Linked DNA regions of Tomitella gaofuii. The protein of the gene in region 1 interacts with the protein of each later gene in a pairwise test. Links are inferred from orthologs where the notes say so. Each region holds a gene or a part of one and is shown on either strand. Other genes may lie near its edges.

Region 1 (7,402 bases):
CCCGACCTGTCCGGCATCCCCGAGATCGACATCAACCTGGCCACGCGCGTCGCCGCCGGGGATGCGCTGGTGCGCGCGGCCGCGATGTTCGGCTCGCGCACCGCGATCGTCGACGGCGATGCGACCGTCACCTATCGCACGCTCGACGCGGCGTCCGACGCGCTCGGGCACGCTCTCCTCGCCGGCGGACTGCACCGTCAGGAGCCCGTCGCGATGCTCATGCGCAACTCGTGGCGCATGGTCGCCTCGTATTTCGCGTGCGCCAAGACGGCACTGGTGGCGATGCCGGTCAACATCGCGCTCGCCCCGGACGACATCGCCTGGATCCTCGCGGACTCGGGCAGCCGCACCGTCATCGTCGACGACGATGCGCTGCCCCTGCTGCACGGTTTCCTGCAGCATCCGCCGGCGGGGCTGCGGATCGTCGTCGCCGGCATCGGCTCCGTTGATGGGCATCACGTCGAATCCTGGGACGAGCTCGTCGCCGCCGCCCCGGCCGGCCCGGTGGAGGTCCCCGTCGACGACAGGGACACCGTGCAATGCCTGTACACCTCCGGCACCACGTCACGGCCGAAGGGCGTGCTCACCAGCCATGTCGCGGTGGTCATCGGCGCCATGACGAACGCGATGCAGATCGGCCACCAGTGGGGGGACACCCCCTCGACGCTGCTCAACATGCTGCCGATGTTCCACACGACCGCACTCAACACCCTCGTCATCCCGGTGCTGTTCACCGGCGGAACCGTGGTGCTGCACGCTTCGTTCGACCCGGCCGCGGTCCTCGCCGACATCGAACGGCACGCCGTCACCCACACGATGGGCCTGCCGATGATGTACCGCGCGATGGTCGCGGCGCGTGGCGACGCCGGCCCCATCAGCACACTGCGCACCGCCGTGTACGCGATGGCGCCGATGCCCGCGGACCTGTTGGGCGACGTCGAGGCGCTGTTCCCGTCCGCGTCGGTGATCCTGGGCTCCGGGCAGACGGAGGTGGTGCCTGCGACGGTGCTGCAGTGGCCCGCCCACCAGCGCACCAAACCGGACTCCTGGGGGCCGGCAGTACCCACGGTGCGGACGGCGATCCTCGGCCCCGGCGGCGAACCCGTGCGCCCGGGTGACAGCGGGGAGATCGTCTATCGCGGCCCGCACGTGATGTCCGGGTATTGGAACAACGGACCCGCCAACCGCGAAGCGTTCGCGCACGGATGGTTCCACAGCGGCGACATCGGCCACCTCGACGACGAGGGCGTCGTGTGGTTCACCGACCGGCTCAAGGACATCATCAAAACCGGCGGGGAGAACGTCTCCTCGGTGGACGTGGAGCGTGTGGTGGCCGCCGTCCCGGGCGTCGCCGAGTGCACCGTCATCGGCGTTCCCGACGACCATTGGGGCGAGGCCGTGTGCGCCGTCGTGGTCGCCGACGGCCCGGCGTCCGCCCCGGATCCAGGCCCGGCCACCACCACGGCCGACGATCTGGCCGAGCGCGTCCGCTCCCACGCCCGCACGCACCTCGCCGCCTTCCAGGTGCCCAAACGGGTCCTCGTCGTCGACGAGCTCCCGAAGACCGCCACCGGCAAGGTCCGCAAGCACGCCGTGCGCGCCGGCCTCGACCGGCCCCGAACACCCTGAACCCCCCGCAGCCGGGAACGCATCCGACCATCCCACCACCGACGAACACCAGGAGCAGCACCGTGGACCAGCAGCCGCAACCGTTCTTCCCCGTCCCCCGCGAGACCGACCTGCCATCGGGCCTGCAGAAGCTCTTCGGCAAGGCCCGCGAGCAGATCGGCTTCCTGCCCAACGTCTTCCTGGCCTACGCGCGGCGACCGGAACGGTTCTCCGCCTGGTTCAACCACTTCCGCGAGGTGACCGCACCCACCGAGACCCTCGACGCGGCAGACAGGGAGATGATCGCGGTGGTGGTGTCCAACATCAACCACTGCACGTACTGCATGGTCTCGCACGGCTACTCGCTGGCGGAGGCGCTGGGCGACCGGGCGCAGGCGGACCTGATCTCGATCAACTGGCGGCACGCCGGGCTGGACCCCCGTCGGCGCGCCATCTGCGCCTACGCGGAGAAGCTCACCTCGGCGCCGGACACTGTCGAGAGGCAGGACCTCGAGGACCTGCGCGCGGCCGGTCTCACCGACGACGACATCTGGGACGTCGTCGAGATCGCGGCGATGTACAACTTCACCAACAGGGTCTCGTCGGCCATGGGCCACCGTCCCAACCCCGAGTACCACCGCCGGCCGCCCGCCGCCGCGGAATGAGGCCACCTGCCGGTTCGCCGCAGGTGGGGCCGATCACCTCGTTAGTATGTGCGGAATGGATTCCGTCGACGAGGCCATAGTCTGGTTCAACGACAAGTACGGCTATGTGCTGATCGTCCTGCTGGTCGGCGCCGGACTGTACTTCGGCGCCCGCACCGCCGTCGTGCAGCTCCGCATGCTCCCCGAGATGGCGCGGACGCTGCGCGAACGGCCGGCCCGCGCGCAGGGCGACACCGGCCCCGGCGCCATCTCCGCGTTCCGCGCGTTCTGCATCTCCGCCGCCTCCCGCGTGGGCACCGGCAACGTCGCCGGTGTGGCCGTCGCCATCACCGTCGGCGGCCCGGGGGCGGTGTTCTGGATGTGGCTGCTGGCCGTCATCGGCGGCGCCACCGCGTTCGTCGAGTCCACCCTGGGCCAGCTCTACAAGGTGCGCGACGGCCGCGACTACCGCGGCGGCCCCGCCTACTACCTCAGCCGCGGCATCAAGAACCGCAAGGCCGGCCTGGCGATGGCGTTCCTGTTCGCCGTCGCGATCACCTTCACCTACGGCTTCGTGTTCAACGCCGTGCAGTCCAACTCCATCACCAGTGCGTTCGAGCTGGCCGTCGGCTCGGATGCCGACTGGATGCCGGCCGCCATCGGCGTCGCGCTCGCCGTCCTGGCCGGCCTGGTCATCTTCGGCGGCGTGCACCGCATCTCCGGCGTCTCGCAGATCGTCGTGCCCGTCATGGCGGTGCTCTACGTGGGGATCGCGCTGTTCGTCATCGTCACCAACCTGCCGCACCTCCCCGCGGTGATCACCGACATCGTCGAATCGGCGTTCGGCATCCGGCAGTTCGCGGGGGCCGGCATCTGGGCGGCGATGATGCAGGGCATGCGGCGCGGACTGTTCTCCAACGAGGCCGGCATGGGCTCCACCCCCAACGCCGCCGCCACCGCGGCCGTGTCCCACCCGGTCAAGCAGGGCCTGGTGCAGACCCTCGGCGTCTACTTCGACACCCTCGTGGTGTGCTCGGCCACCGCGTTCATCATCCTGCTGTCCAACCCCGATTTCGGCAGCGACATCGAGGGCGTCCAGCTCACCCAGACCGCCCTGCAGGAGCACATGGGCAGCTGGGCCGCGCCCGTGCTCGCCGTGATCCTGTTCTTCCTCGCCTTCAGCTCCATCATCGGCAACTACTACTACGGCGAGACCAACATCGCGTTCTTCACCCGGAGCAAGGCGGTGCTGCTCGTCTTCCGCGTCCTCGTCGTCGGCTTCGTGTTCTTCGGCGCCATCGCGCAGGTGAGCCTGGTGTGGAACCTGGCCGACGTGTTCTCGTCGCTCATGGCCACGATCAACATCCTCGGGCTCTTCGCGATCGGCGGGGTCGCTGTCGTTCTGCTGCGCCACTACACGCGGCAGAAGTCCCGCGGGCTCGACCCGGTGTTCCATCGCGACGACGTCCCCGGGCTGCGGAACGTCGAATGCTGGGACGGCACCGACCCGGAGACCGCCCGCGAGCCCGTCGATGCCCGGTAGCCCGCAGTCTCCTCCCCCGCAGACCCCTCCGACGCCGGACGGCATGCCCGACGCGTACCTCGTGATCGGCCGCGACGTCGACGTGGAGACGGAGGTGCAGAGATCCCGGTTCCTCGCGCGCCTGCGCCGGGTCGAGGACGAGGACTCCGCACGTGACGTCATCGCCCGGGCGCGCCGCGAGCACCGCGCCGCCCGCCACCACTGCACCGCTTTCGTGATCGGCCCGCGCGGGCGCCTGCAACGGTCGAACGACGACGGCGAGCCCGCGGGCACCGCCGGGGCGCCCATGCTCGAGACACTGTGCGGCCGCGCGGTGAGCGACGTGGTGGCGGTGGTCACCCGCTATTTCGGTGGGATCAAGCTGGGCACCGGCGGCCTGGTCCGCGCCTACGGCGACGCGGTGACGGCGGCCCTCGACGCCGCGGGCACCCGCACCCGCCTGAGCGTGGAGTACCGGACGGCGACGGTGGCGGCGGCCGACGCCGGCAGGCTGGAGAACGAGCTGCGCGCCGGCGGGCTGCGCATCGTGGCCGTCGACTACGGCGTGGGCCCCGGAGGCGCGGACGCCGCCCTCACCGTCGCCGTGCCCGCCGACGACGCGCCCGGGTTCGGCGCGCTGATCGCGTCGCGCACCGGCGGCAGCGCCGCGGTGGAGCTGGCCGGGCACGGGTGGGTCGACGGCGACGGATAGGCCGACGACGTCGGGCGGGCATTGCTGCGCGGATCGCACCATCCCGGATCCCGCACATGCTGCGCCTCCGCCGCGAACTCCGCGCGCCCCATCGCGCCCGCGCCCGCGCGCAGCCCGCCGAGCACCGGCACCCCGGTCTGGGCGGGCAGGTCGCGAAGGTTGCACCGCATGGCCAGGTCGGGCGCGTCCGGCCAGGAACCGATGACCAGCCCCGCACACGGCACGCCCGCCGCGTGCAGCGCCCGCACCGTGAGGTCGGCGTGGTTGAGCGCGCCCAGCGCCGGGTCGACCACGACGACGGCAGAGACGTCTGCTCCCGCCTCGCCGAGCTCCGCGGCCACGTCGGCGAGCGTGAACCCGCCCGCGCCGAGCCGCACCAGCACGCCGCCGGCCCCCTCGACGAGCACGTGGTCGTGCCGGGCGTCGAGCCGCCGCACGGCGTCCACGACGTCCGCGCACCGCAGCAGCGGCATCCCGGCCCGGCGCGCGGCCGTGTCCGGCGCCAGCGGATCCGGATACCGGGCCAGCTCCACGGTGGTCACCGCGCCGGCGAGGCGCACGACATCCGCGAGATCCCCGGGCTCCCCCGGCCGCAGCCCCGTCTGCGCGGGCTTGCACACCGCGACGCTCCCGGACCGCGCGAGCACCGACGCGAGCGCCGCGGTGACGACCGTCTTGCCGACGCCGGTGGACGTGCCCGTGACGAACAGGATGCTCACGCGGACACCCCCGCTGCGACCGCCGTCAGCACGCCGCGTACGACGGTCATGTCCTCATCGGTGAGGTCGGCCCGCGCCGTCAGGCGCAGCCGCGAGGTCCCCGCCGGCACCGAAGGCGGCCGGAAGCAGCCCACGCGCAGCCCCCGGCCGGCGCACCAGCGCGCCGCGTCGACGGCCCGTTGCGGGTCGCCGAGCACGAGCGAGACCACCGCCGCCTCCGGGCGGTCCCCGCCGCAGATCCGCGCCAGCTCGTGCGCCCGGCGCAGCACCGCCGCGGCGCGCTCGGGTTCACGGCGCAGCACCCCGAGCGCCGCCCGCGCCGATCCGACCGACGCCGGCGCCAGACCGGTGTCGAAGATGAACGTCCGCGCGGCGTCGATGAGGTGCTCCCGCACGCGCGGATCGGCGAGCACGACGCCGCCCTGGCCGCCGAGCGATTTCGACAGCGTCGCTGTGACCACGATGTCCGGCACGCCGGCGAGCCCCAGTTCGTGCACCAGCCCGCGGCCGCCCTCTCCGCGCACGCCCAGCCCGTGCGCCTCGTCGACCAGCAGCATCGCGCCCCGCCTACGGCACGCCCGGTGCAGGGCGCGCAGCGGCGCCAGGTCCCCGTCGGCGCTGAACACGGAGTCGGTGATGACGAGCGCCCGGTCCTCGGCGCGGCCGGCCAGCTCCCGATCGACCGCGTCGGCGTCGGCGTGCGTGGTCACCACCACGCGGGCGCGGGAGAGCCGGCAGGCGTCGACGAGCGACGCGTGGCTGCCGGCGTCGGACACGATGAGCGCACCCCGGCCCGCCAGCGCCGTCACCGCGCCGAGGTTCGCCGTGTAACCGGAGGAGAAGACCAGGCCGGAACCGGCGCCGGCGAACGCCGCGAGCTCGCGTTCGAGCGCCGCATGCTCCTCGGTGGTGCCGGTGACCAAGCGCGATCCCGTGGAGCCGGCGCCCCAGCGCCGCGCCGCGTCGACCGCGCCCGCGATCACCTCGGGGTGGGCGCTCAGCCCCAGGTAGTCGTTGGAGGCGAGGTCTATCGCGCCGGAGCCCGCCCCGCGCGCACCCGCCGTGCGGGGCGCGAGCTCCCGGTGCAGGCCGGCGGCACGCCGGTGCGCGGACGCGTCATCGAGCCAGGCGAGCGGGTCCGCGCCGACCGACAGGGCCGGGGCATGTGCGTGTGTCTCGGTGGGCATGGACCCACCGTACACAAATTGAACGCCGTTCAAGTAGCAGGGTGTGCTGCCCAGACGTCCGGTTCAGCCCGGGACTTCTCCCTGCGACTGACTCGCTGCGGCCGCCACCATCGCGCCGGTGACGGTCGTCAGATCGTCGGGCGTGCTGATGTATGGCGGCATCGCGTAGATCAGAGTCCGGAACGGCCGCAGCCACGCCCCCGCGTCCACGGCGGCGTCCGTCGCGGTGGCCATGTCCACGGGCGAATCGAGCTCGATGACGCCGATCCCGCCGAGCACGCGCACATCGACGACGTTCGGCAGATCCCACGCCGGCGCCAGCCCCGCAGTGAGCCCGTCCTCCAGGTCGGTCACCTCGGTCTCCCAGTCCCGCGAGAGCAGAAGCTCCAGCGACGCCGCGCCCACCGCGCACGCCAACGGGTTGGCCATGAACGTGGGCCCGTGCATGAGTCCGCCCGCCTCGCCCGCGCTGATGGCACGCGCCAGCTCCGGCGTGCACAGCGTCGCCGCCAGCGTCATGTATCCCCCCGTGAGGGCCTTGCCGACGCACATGATGTCCGGACGTACGTCGGCGTGGTCGGCCGCGAACATGCGTCCGGTACGGCCGAATCCGGTGGCGATCTCGTCGAAGACGAGCAGCACGCCGTGCCGATCGCACGCGTCGCGCAGTGCCTGCAGGTACTGCGGGTCGTGGAAGCGCATGCCGCCGGCGCCCTGCACCACCGGCTCCACGATCACCGCCGCCGTCTCGTCCGCCTGCGCCGACAGCAGCAACTCCAGGTTCAGCACGTAGTCCGGGTCGTAGTCGCGCGGCGGCATCGGGGCGAAGATCTGCCGCGGGAGCACGTCCGACCACAGAGCGTGCATCCCGCCGTCCGGGTCGCACACGCTCATCGGCCCCATCGTGTCGCCGTGGTACCCGCCCCGCCAGGTGAGCAGCCGGTGCTTGCCCGGCCGCCCCTTGGACCGCCAGTACTGGATGGCCATCTTCATCGCCACCTCCACCGACA
Region 2 (7,944 bases), 2.2 Mb from region 1 along the record:
CGCGGTCAGCGACGATTCCACCGCCGCGCACAGCAACTGCGGGCCCAGCACGTACGGGTTGGCCGGGTCGGTGACGGTGGCTTCGACAGGCCGCTCGAGCAGCGCCTGGGGGTGATGCACCAAGTAGGTGTCCAGCGGATCGCCGCGGGCCACCAGGACCACCAGCGACCCCTCCCCGCGGCGGCCCGCCCGGCCCGCCTGCTGCCAGAACGACGCGACCGTCCCCGGGTACCCGGCCACCACGACCGCGTCGAGGCCCGCGATATCGACCCCGAGCTCCAGCGCGTTCGTCGTCGCCACGCCGAGAAGCGCGCCGTCGGCCAGCGCGGCCTCCAGCGCACGCCTGTCGTCGGCGAGGTACCCGGCGCGGTAGGCGGCGATGCGGTCGGCGAGCTCGGGGACCGCATCGCCGGCGAGGCCGGCCGCGGTGAGGGCGGTGATCTCGGCGCCGCGCCGCGACCGGACGAAGGTGAGCGTGCGCGCGCCCTCCACCACGAGGTCGGCCATGATGCGCGCCGCCTCCGCGCCCGCCGACCTCCGGACCGGGGCCCCGTTCTCGCCGGTGACCTCCGGCAGCAGCGGCGGCTCCCACAGGGCGACGGTCCGTGGACCGTGCGGCGATGCGTCGTCGGTGACCTCGACGACGTCGGCGCCCACCAGCCGCGACGCCGCCGCGCCGGGTTGCGACGTGGTGGCGCTGGCGAGCACGAACACCGGCGCCGAACCGAACCGTGCGCACAGGCGCCGGAGCCGCCGCACGATGAGCGCGACATTCGATCCGAACACGCCGCGATAGGAGTGGCACTCGTCGATGACGACGAAGCGGAGGCGACGGAAGAACGGGCTCCACCGGGCGTGCCCGCCGAGCAGGCCGAGGTGCAGCATGTCCGGATTGGTGAACACCCACCGCGAATGCGCGCGCACCCACTCGCGGACCTCGCGGGGGGTGTCGCCGTCGTACGGGGCGGGGTTGACGGGTGCAACGGGCGCGACAGGGGAAGCGGGGGACGCGGCGGGTGCGGCGCCGGGGGCCGCCGACTCGATCTCCCCGCACAAGGCGCGCACCGACCGCAACTGGTCGGCGCCGAGTGCCTTGGTGGGGGAGAGATACAGCGCGGTCGCCCGCGGGTCGGCATACAGCGCGCTGAGGACGGGCAGGTGATACCCCAGCGACTTTCCCGACGCCGTGCCCGTGGACACCACGACGTGCCGGCCCGCGAACGCGTGCTCGGCCACTGCCGCCTGGTGCTGCCATGGCCGCGGGATGCCGGTGGCCTGCAGCGCCGCGACGACGTCGGGGTGCGCCCACTGCGGCCAGGAGGCATGACGGGCCTCGCGCCCGGGGAGGTCGACCGCATGGGTGAGCACCTCCGGCGCCGCGGCGCCCGCGAGTACGTGGTCGAGCAGTTCGCGTCCGAAGTTCGTCGCCGTCACCCTGCCGCCTTCCCCGTCGCCGCTACGAATATTTCGTTCCATTGACCGTGTGATCGACGCCTCTGTACTATCCGCCTTGAGATGACAGTCACATGAGCAACATTGGTCACATCAATCACACGATCCGGATCGACGGTCGCGTCGCCGGAACGTCGCTTGCATGGAGGTCCCCATGAGTATCACCCGTACTCGCAGCGCCGTCGCAGGCGGCGCCGCGCTCGCTGCCGTTGCGGCGCTGGCGCTGCCGGCGGTGGCCTCGGCGGCACCGCAGAACAACAGTCCCCTCGGCAGCATCATCGACGCGGGGTCGTCGCAGTCGGCGATGCCGGACCTGGGCTCGCTGCAGTCGTCGCTGGGCAGTGCCGTCGCGCCGGTCGCCAGCCTGGCCGCACCGCTGGGGAGCCTGCTGTTGCCGGTGGGCAGCCTCGCCGGTTCGCTGGGTTCGGTGGTGCTGCCGGCGGGCAGTCTGATGGAGCAGCTCGGCAGCGCCGTGCCGGGAAGCTCCGGCAGCGCGGCGCCCGACTCGTCGGGCAGCGCACCGCCGCTGCCGGACACGGGCAGCGCGCAGTCGTCCGGGGCCACGGACGCGCCCGCCGGGAGCAGAAGCGCCGACGGCAATCCGTTCGACGACCTCATCGCGACGCTCGCGAGCCTGTTCACCGGGATGTCCTGACCGGGACCGGCGCGGCACAGCGGTGTGCGACGCTACTATTCGCGGGTGCACCAGCTGTCCCTCTTCGCGGCGGAGTCCGAGGAACCCGCGCCGTCCGACCTTGCCGGGCTGCTCGCCGCGGGCGGGCACGCGGTGGTGACCGGCGCGGGCGCCCGTGTCTCCATCATCGTCGACGCCCCGTGGCGTGCCCGCGCCGTCCTGCAGATGATGCAGCAGGCACTGCGGGCAGGACACCCGCAGGCGGTCGAGGCCCTCGAGGCGGCGGAGATTCTTGGAACGGCGGAGATCCTCGAAACGGATGAGGGGCGCCCGCTTGTGCGCACGGCTCCCGCGCCGGAACTGCTGCCGCTCGCCAGGGCGTGGCAGCGCGGCGCGATCAAACGCGTCCCCGACGGGTGGGTCCCCTCGGCGCGAGCACTGCGAGCATGGTCCCTCGCCGCCGGGCGGGCGGTGGACGGGCATTACCTGCTGGGCCTCGATCCGCATGCCGAGCAGACGCACCAACCGTTGGCCGCGGCGCTCGCGGGCGCCGGGATCGCCGTCACCGTGATCGGCCCGCGCGGCGGCGGGCCTGCCGTGCGGGTGACGGGTCGGCGCCGGCTCTCGCGGCTTCGCGAGAACATCGGCGAGCCGCCGCAGGACGGCCCGCCCGACGCGTGGCCGCCGGAATGATCGGAACCGACGGTGAGACGTGCCCGTGCCGGGTGTGCAAGTCTGGTGGCGATGACGGACGGGCGCATCGGCGGTCGGCCTTGCACACGGCCGACGGTTGCTGAGTATGGTCGTGTTCCGATAGCGGCGGCTTCGGTGCGCCGATTCGGGCGGCGCGACGCGGAAAGGGTTTGGTCAGCAGGTGGCAAGCACGAAGCAGGGCTCCGGTGCGAAGAACGGATCGGGCGACGCGGTCACGCGCCGGCTCGTGATCGTCGAGTCTCCGGCCAAGGCCCGGACCATCGCCAACTACTTGGGTTCCGGTTACGTCGTCGAATCGTCTCGCGGCCACATTCGCGACCTTCCGCGCGGCGCCGCGGACGTCCCCGCCAAGTACAAGGGGGAGAAGTGGGCGCGCCTCGGCGTCAACGTCGACCATGACTTCGAGCCGCTCTACGTGGTGAGCCCGGACAAGAAGTCCACCGTCACCGAGCTGAAGTCTCTGCTCAAGGATGTCGACGAGCTCTACCTCGCCACAGACGGCGACCGCGAGGGCGAGGCGATCGCGTGGCATCTGCTCGAGGCGCTCAAGCCCAAGGTGCCCGTCAAGCGCATGGTGTTCCATGAGATCACCAAGCCCGCGATCCTCGCGGCGGCCGAGAACCCTCGCGACCTGGACCAGGACCTGGTGGACGCGCAGGAGACGCGGCGGATCCTCGACCGCCTGTACGGCTACGAGGTCTCGCCGGTGCTGTGGAAGAAGGTGATGCCCAAGCTCTCCGCCGGCCGTGTGCAGTCGGTGGCAACGCGCATCATCGTCCAGCGTGAACGTGAGCGGATGGCGTTCACCGCCGCCGATTATTGGGACATCGCCGCCACGCTCGACGCGGGTGCCGATGCCGCACCGCGGTCGTTCGGAGCCAAGCTGCAGTCGATCGACGGCAAGCGGGTGGCCACGGGGCGCGACTTCGGCCAGGACGGGCGGCTCAAGGCGGCCAAGCCCGGCAACGTCGAGGTCACCCTGGTCGACGAGGCCCGCGCCCACGCGCTCACCGAGTCGCTGCGGGGCACCGACCTGACCGTGTCCTCGGCGGAGGAGAAGCCCTACACCCGTCGCCCCTACGCTCCGTTCATGACCTCCACCCTGCAGCAGGAGGCCGGGCGCAAGCTGCGGTTCTCGGCCGAGCGCACCATGCGCGTGGCGCAGAAGCTGTACGAGAACGGCCACATCACCTACATGCGTACCGACTCGACCACGCTCAGCGAGTCGGCGATCCGGGCCGCGCGGGAGCAGGCCGGCGAGCTGTACGGGCCGGAGTACGTGCACTCCAGCCCGCGGCAGTACACCCGCAAAGTCAAGAACGCGCAGGAGGCGCACGAGGCCATCCGCCCCGCGGGTGACCAGTTCAAGACGCCGGGAGAGCTGCACGGCCGGCTCGACGGCGACGAGTTCCGGCTCTACGAGCTGATCTGGCAGCGCACCGTGGCCTCGCAGATGTCCGACGCCCGGGGCGTCACGCTGAGCCTGAAGATCGCCGGCACCGCGCGCAGCGGCGAGCAGTGCGTGTTCTCCGCATCCGGGCGCACGATCACCTTCCCCGGCTTCCTCAAGGCGTACGTGGAGACGGTGGACGCCCTCGAGGGCGGCGAGGCCGACGACGCCGAGCGCCGGCTGCCGTACCTGTCGGAGGGACAGGGCGTGACCGCCACCGAGCTCCGGCCGGACGGGCACTCCACCACGCCGCCGTCCCGCTACACCGAGGCCAGCCTGGTCAAGGCGCTCGAGGAGCTCGGCATCGGCCGCCCGTCCACCTATGCGTCGATCATCAAAACCATCCAGGACCGCGGGTACGTCTACAAGCGAGGCAGCGCGTTGGTGCCCGCGTGGGTCGCGTTCGCCGTCATCGGGCTGCTCGAAGCGCACTTCGGGCGGCTGGTGGACTTCGACTTCACCGCGTCCATGGAGAACGAGCTCGACGAGATCGCCGCCGGGGCCCAGAGCCGGATCGACTGGCTCACGGACTTCTACTTCGGCAATGCATCGGACCCGGCGGGCACGCTGTCCGGCTCGGGTGGGCTCAAGCAGCTGGTGGGCGGCAACCTCGAAGACATCGACGCGCGTGAGGTCAACTCGATCCGCGTGTTCGACGACGCGGAGGGCCGGCCGGTGTTCGTGCGCGTCGGACGGTACGGGCCGTACCTCGAACGCACCGTCATCGGCGACGACGGTGAGCCGACGTCGCAGCGCGCCAACCTCACCGACTCGATCTCACCGGACGAGCTCAGCGTCGAGGTGGCCGAGAAGCTCTTCGCCACACCGCAGGAGGGGCGCGAGCTCGGCGTGGACCCCGCCACCGGCCACCGCATCCTGGCAAAGGAGGGCAGGTTCGGCCCGTACGTGACGGAGGTGCTGCCCGAGCCGAAGCCCGACGCCGACGCAGCGGGTGCCGGAGTTGTGGAGCCGGAGGCCAAGGAGGCGCCCGCCAAGGCCGCGGCCAAGAAGGCGCCCGCCAAGGCCGCGGCCAAGAAGGCGCCCGCGAAGAAGACGGCGAAGAAGGCGGCAGGACCCAAGCCGCGCACCGCATCGCTGTTCAAATCGATGGAGTTGTCGTCGCTCACGCTCGATGACGCCCTCACGCTGCTGTCGCTGCCGCGCGTGGTGGGCGTCGACCCGGAATCCGGTGAGGAGATCACCAGCCAGAACGGCCGGTACGGCCCCTACATGAAAAAGGGCACCGATTCCCGGTCGCTGGCGACGGAGGACCAGATCTTCTCGATCACCCTCGACGAGGCCCTCAAGATCTACGCCGAGCCCAAGCGGCGGGGCCGCCAGGCCGCGAAGCCGCCGCTGCGCGAGCTGGGCGACGACCCGTCCACCGGCAAGGCGATGGTGATCAAGGACGGGCGGTTCGGCCCGTACGTCACGGACGGCGAGGTGAACGCGAGCCTGCGCAAGGGCGACGAGGTGGCGGAGGTCACCGTCGACCGGGCTTCCGAGCTGCTGGCGGACAGGCGCGCGAAGGCGCCGGCGAAGAAGACCGCCAAGAAGACGGCCGCCAAGAAGTCTCCTGCGAAGAAGACCGCGGCGAAGAAGACGGCGGCGAAGAAGTCTCCTGCGAAAAAGACGGCCGCCAAGAAGACCACAGCGAAGAAGGCGGCGGACTGACCCCCGGGATCACGTGCGCGGGCCGGTGGCCACGGGCGGCAGCTGCTGCCAGTGGGCGAGGACGGCCGGGTCCTGCATCTCCATCCATGCGATCACGTCGGAGTACGTCGCGCAGACCGTTTCGGGGTCGTCGCAGACTTCGCGCATGAAATCGGCGGTGGCCGGGTTGAAGGCGTTGCCGTTCCAGTCGTTGAAGTGGTTGGCGATCACGAGCGGTGCGCGGTTGCCGCCCTTGGCCTGTCCGTACATGTACATGTAGGTGTCTTTGACGATCCGCCGCACTTCGGGGGCGGTTTCCGGCTCGTCGCGTGCGCGGTTGAACGTGTACCAGAAGTTGTAGTCGAGGGCGGTCTGGGTCTTTCCGAGCGGCGGCGAGTAGACGTTGGGGATGGGGAACTCCCAGATGCCGTCCACTTTGTACGGCCAGGAGATGCCGGTGGTGGGCGAGGGCATGGACGAGTCCCAGGTCATGCCGTGGGCCTTCCACGCGGGGATGAGCTGGTCGAGCCGGCCTTCGAGGCATTGGGTGCGGCCGCCGCGGACCTCGTCGGGACCGAAGAGCAGTTCCTCGGGGGCGTTGTCGAGGCCGTTGTTGTGTTTCCAGCCGGCCATGAGTGAGAAGAACTCGTCCAGCTCGACGTTCCAGTCGTCCGTGGTCCAGCGGTCGCCGTTGTAGCCGCCGCCGGCGCAGAAGTGGCCGACGTAGTGGGTGCCCATCTCGTGGCCGGCAAGCCAGGTGCGGTTGAGGTAGCGGATCTGCTGGCGCACCTCGCTGCGGGTGCCGCCGAAGGCGACGGCTGCTTCGCCGGGTGCGTGACCGGGGCCCTGGTAGTGGTCCGCGTTGTCGTCGGTGAGGAAGTACAGGCCGGTCATCAGGGCGGTGAAGCGGGCGTCGGTGGCCTCGGCGGCGTCGAGGAACATGTCCCAGTTGGGGGTGACTCCGACGCCGTCGAAGGAGAACAGCACGAACTGCGGCGGCTTCTCTCCGGGGGCGAGCCTTGTCATCGGCACATTGGTAGGGGGCGGGGCGGGCGGCGAGGAGGGAGGCGCAGCAGGGGGTGCCGGTGTCCCGGCGGAGCCTGTGGCGACCCGCCCCTGCGGCCGGCCGCCGTCGTCCGCGGCGCTGCTGCTTCCGGTGCTCTGCCACTGGAGCAGGCCGATCGTCGCGGTCACCAAGACGAGGGCCATGCCGACGGCGGCATATTCGGCCAGGCCGGGCCGCCTGCGCACGAGGGTACGGCGATAGCGGGCGCGTGCCGCACGGCCGAAACGGCGGGAGCGGTGGTGACGCCCCGTCATAGACGACGGGACGCGGTGGCAGGCGGGCATGCCGTGGTGCGCCGCGGACGGTCCACCCCGCTCCGGCCGGTGGCTTCGGTGCGAGTGACGTTGGACCGCACGGAGCTTCGGATCAGACGGACACGACGGTCGTGGATTGTGTCGGCGGTCACGCACCGGACTATAACAACGGCGTAGTCCCGTGGTGCACAGGCGATCCGCCGCGTGTCCTCCGAATGCGCACTGCTCGAACCGGGAATCGCACGGGACGTGCGGTCGTCACGGCACCGGACGCATGAGCCTCGTGGTCGCGGTACGGCCGCGGAGGAGCACCGCGTGGCCCGCACCCCACCGTGCCTGCTCGTCGGCCGATGCGGCGTCCCACACGGTGGACGACGCCAACGTCCGCGTCGGCTCGTTCTTCGCCAGCTCAGTGAGCCGCGCGGCCTCGTTGACCGGCGTTCCGATCACGGTGTACTCCATGCGGTCCGCCCCGCCGACGTGGCCGGCCACCGCCGTGCCCGCGGAGACGCCGATGCCCATGCCGGTCCGGCCCACGATGTCCGTGAGGATGGGGCGCAGTTCGCGCGCCGCCGCGAGCGCGGCCGTGCACGAATCGCCGTGGTCTATGGGGGCGCCGAACACCGCGAGCGTCGCGTCGCCCTGGAACTTGTTGACGAACCCGCCGTGCGCGTCGACGACCCGGATCACGGCGTCGAAGAAGGCGTTGAGCATCCGGACG

Evidence for each region.
Region 2: the proteins of H4F70_RS21200 (region 1) and topA interact in binary tests that used the Escherichia coli proteins (3 or more experiments, as listed by UniProt). The link is inferred for Tomitella gaofuii from one-to-one orthologs.

Annotation. Positions count from the first base shown.
Region 1 is NZ_CP059900.1:2,896,587-2,903,988, forward strand. The notes cover bases 2,663-5,662. They hold H4F70_RS21200 (IMPACT family protein), read left to right. Parts: upstream 2,663-3,838; coding sequence 3,839-4,486; downstream 4,487-5,662. Other genes in these bases: H4F70_RS13415 (alanine/glycine:cation symporter family protein), read left to right, coding at 2,663-3,795; H4F70_RS13430 (8-amino-7-oxononanoate synthase), read right to left, coding at 5,202-5,662. In the rest of the region: H4F70_RS13405 (class I adenylate-forming enzyme family protein), read left to right, coding at 1-1,629; H4F70_RS13410 (peroxidase-related enzyme), read left to right, coding at 1,692-2,273; more of H4F70_RS13415, read left to right, coding at 2,329-2,662; more of H4F70_RS13430, read right to left, coding at 5,663-6,392; H4F70_RS13435 (adenosylmethionine--8-amino-7-oxononanoate transaminase), read right to left, coding at 6,456-7,402.
Region 2 is NZ_CP059900.1:742,171-750,114, forward strand. Bases 2,583-6,124 are described here. They hold topA (type I DNA topoisomerase), read left to right. Parts: upstream 2,583-2,960; coding sequence 2,961-5,924; downstream 5,925-6,124. Other genes in these bases: H4F70_RS03470 (hypothetical protein), read left to right, coding at 2,583-2,779; H4F70_RS03480 (polysaccharide deacetylase family protein), read right to left, coding at 5,934-6,124. Outside these bases: H4F70_RS03460 (DEAD/DEAH box helicase), read right to left, coding at 1-1,476; H4F70_RS03465 (hypothetical protein), read left to right, coding at 1,607-2,107; more of H4F70_RS03470, read left to right, coding at 2,153-2,582; more of H4F70_RS03480, read right to left, coding at 6,125-6,929; H4F70_RS03485 (adenylate/guanylate cyclase domain-containing protein), read right to left, coding at 7,482-7,944. UniProt on the Escherichia coli protein: Releases the supercoiling and torsional tension of DNA, which is introduced during the DNA replication and transcription, by transiently cleaving and rejoining one strand of the DNA duplex.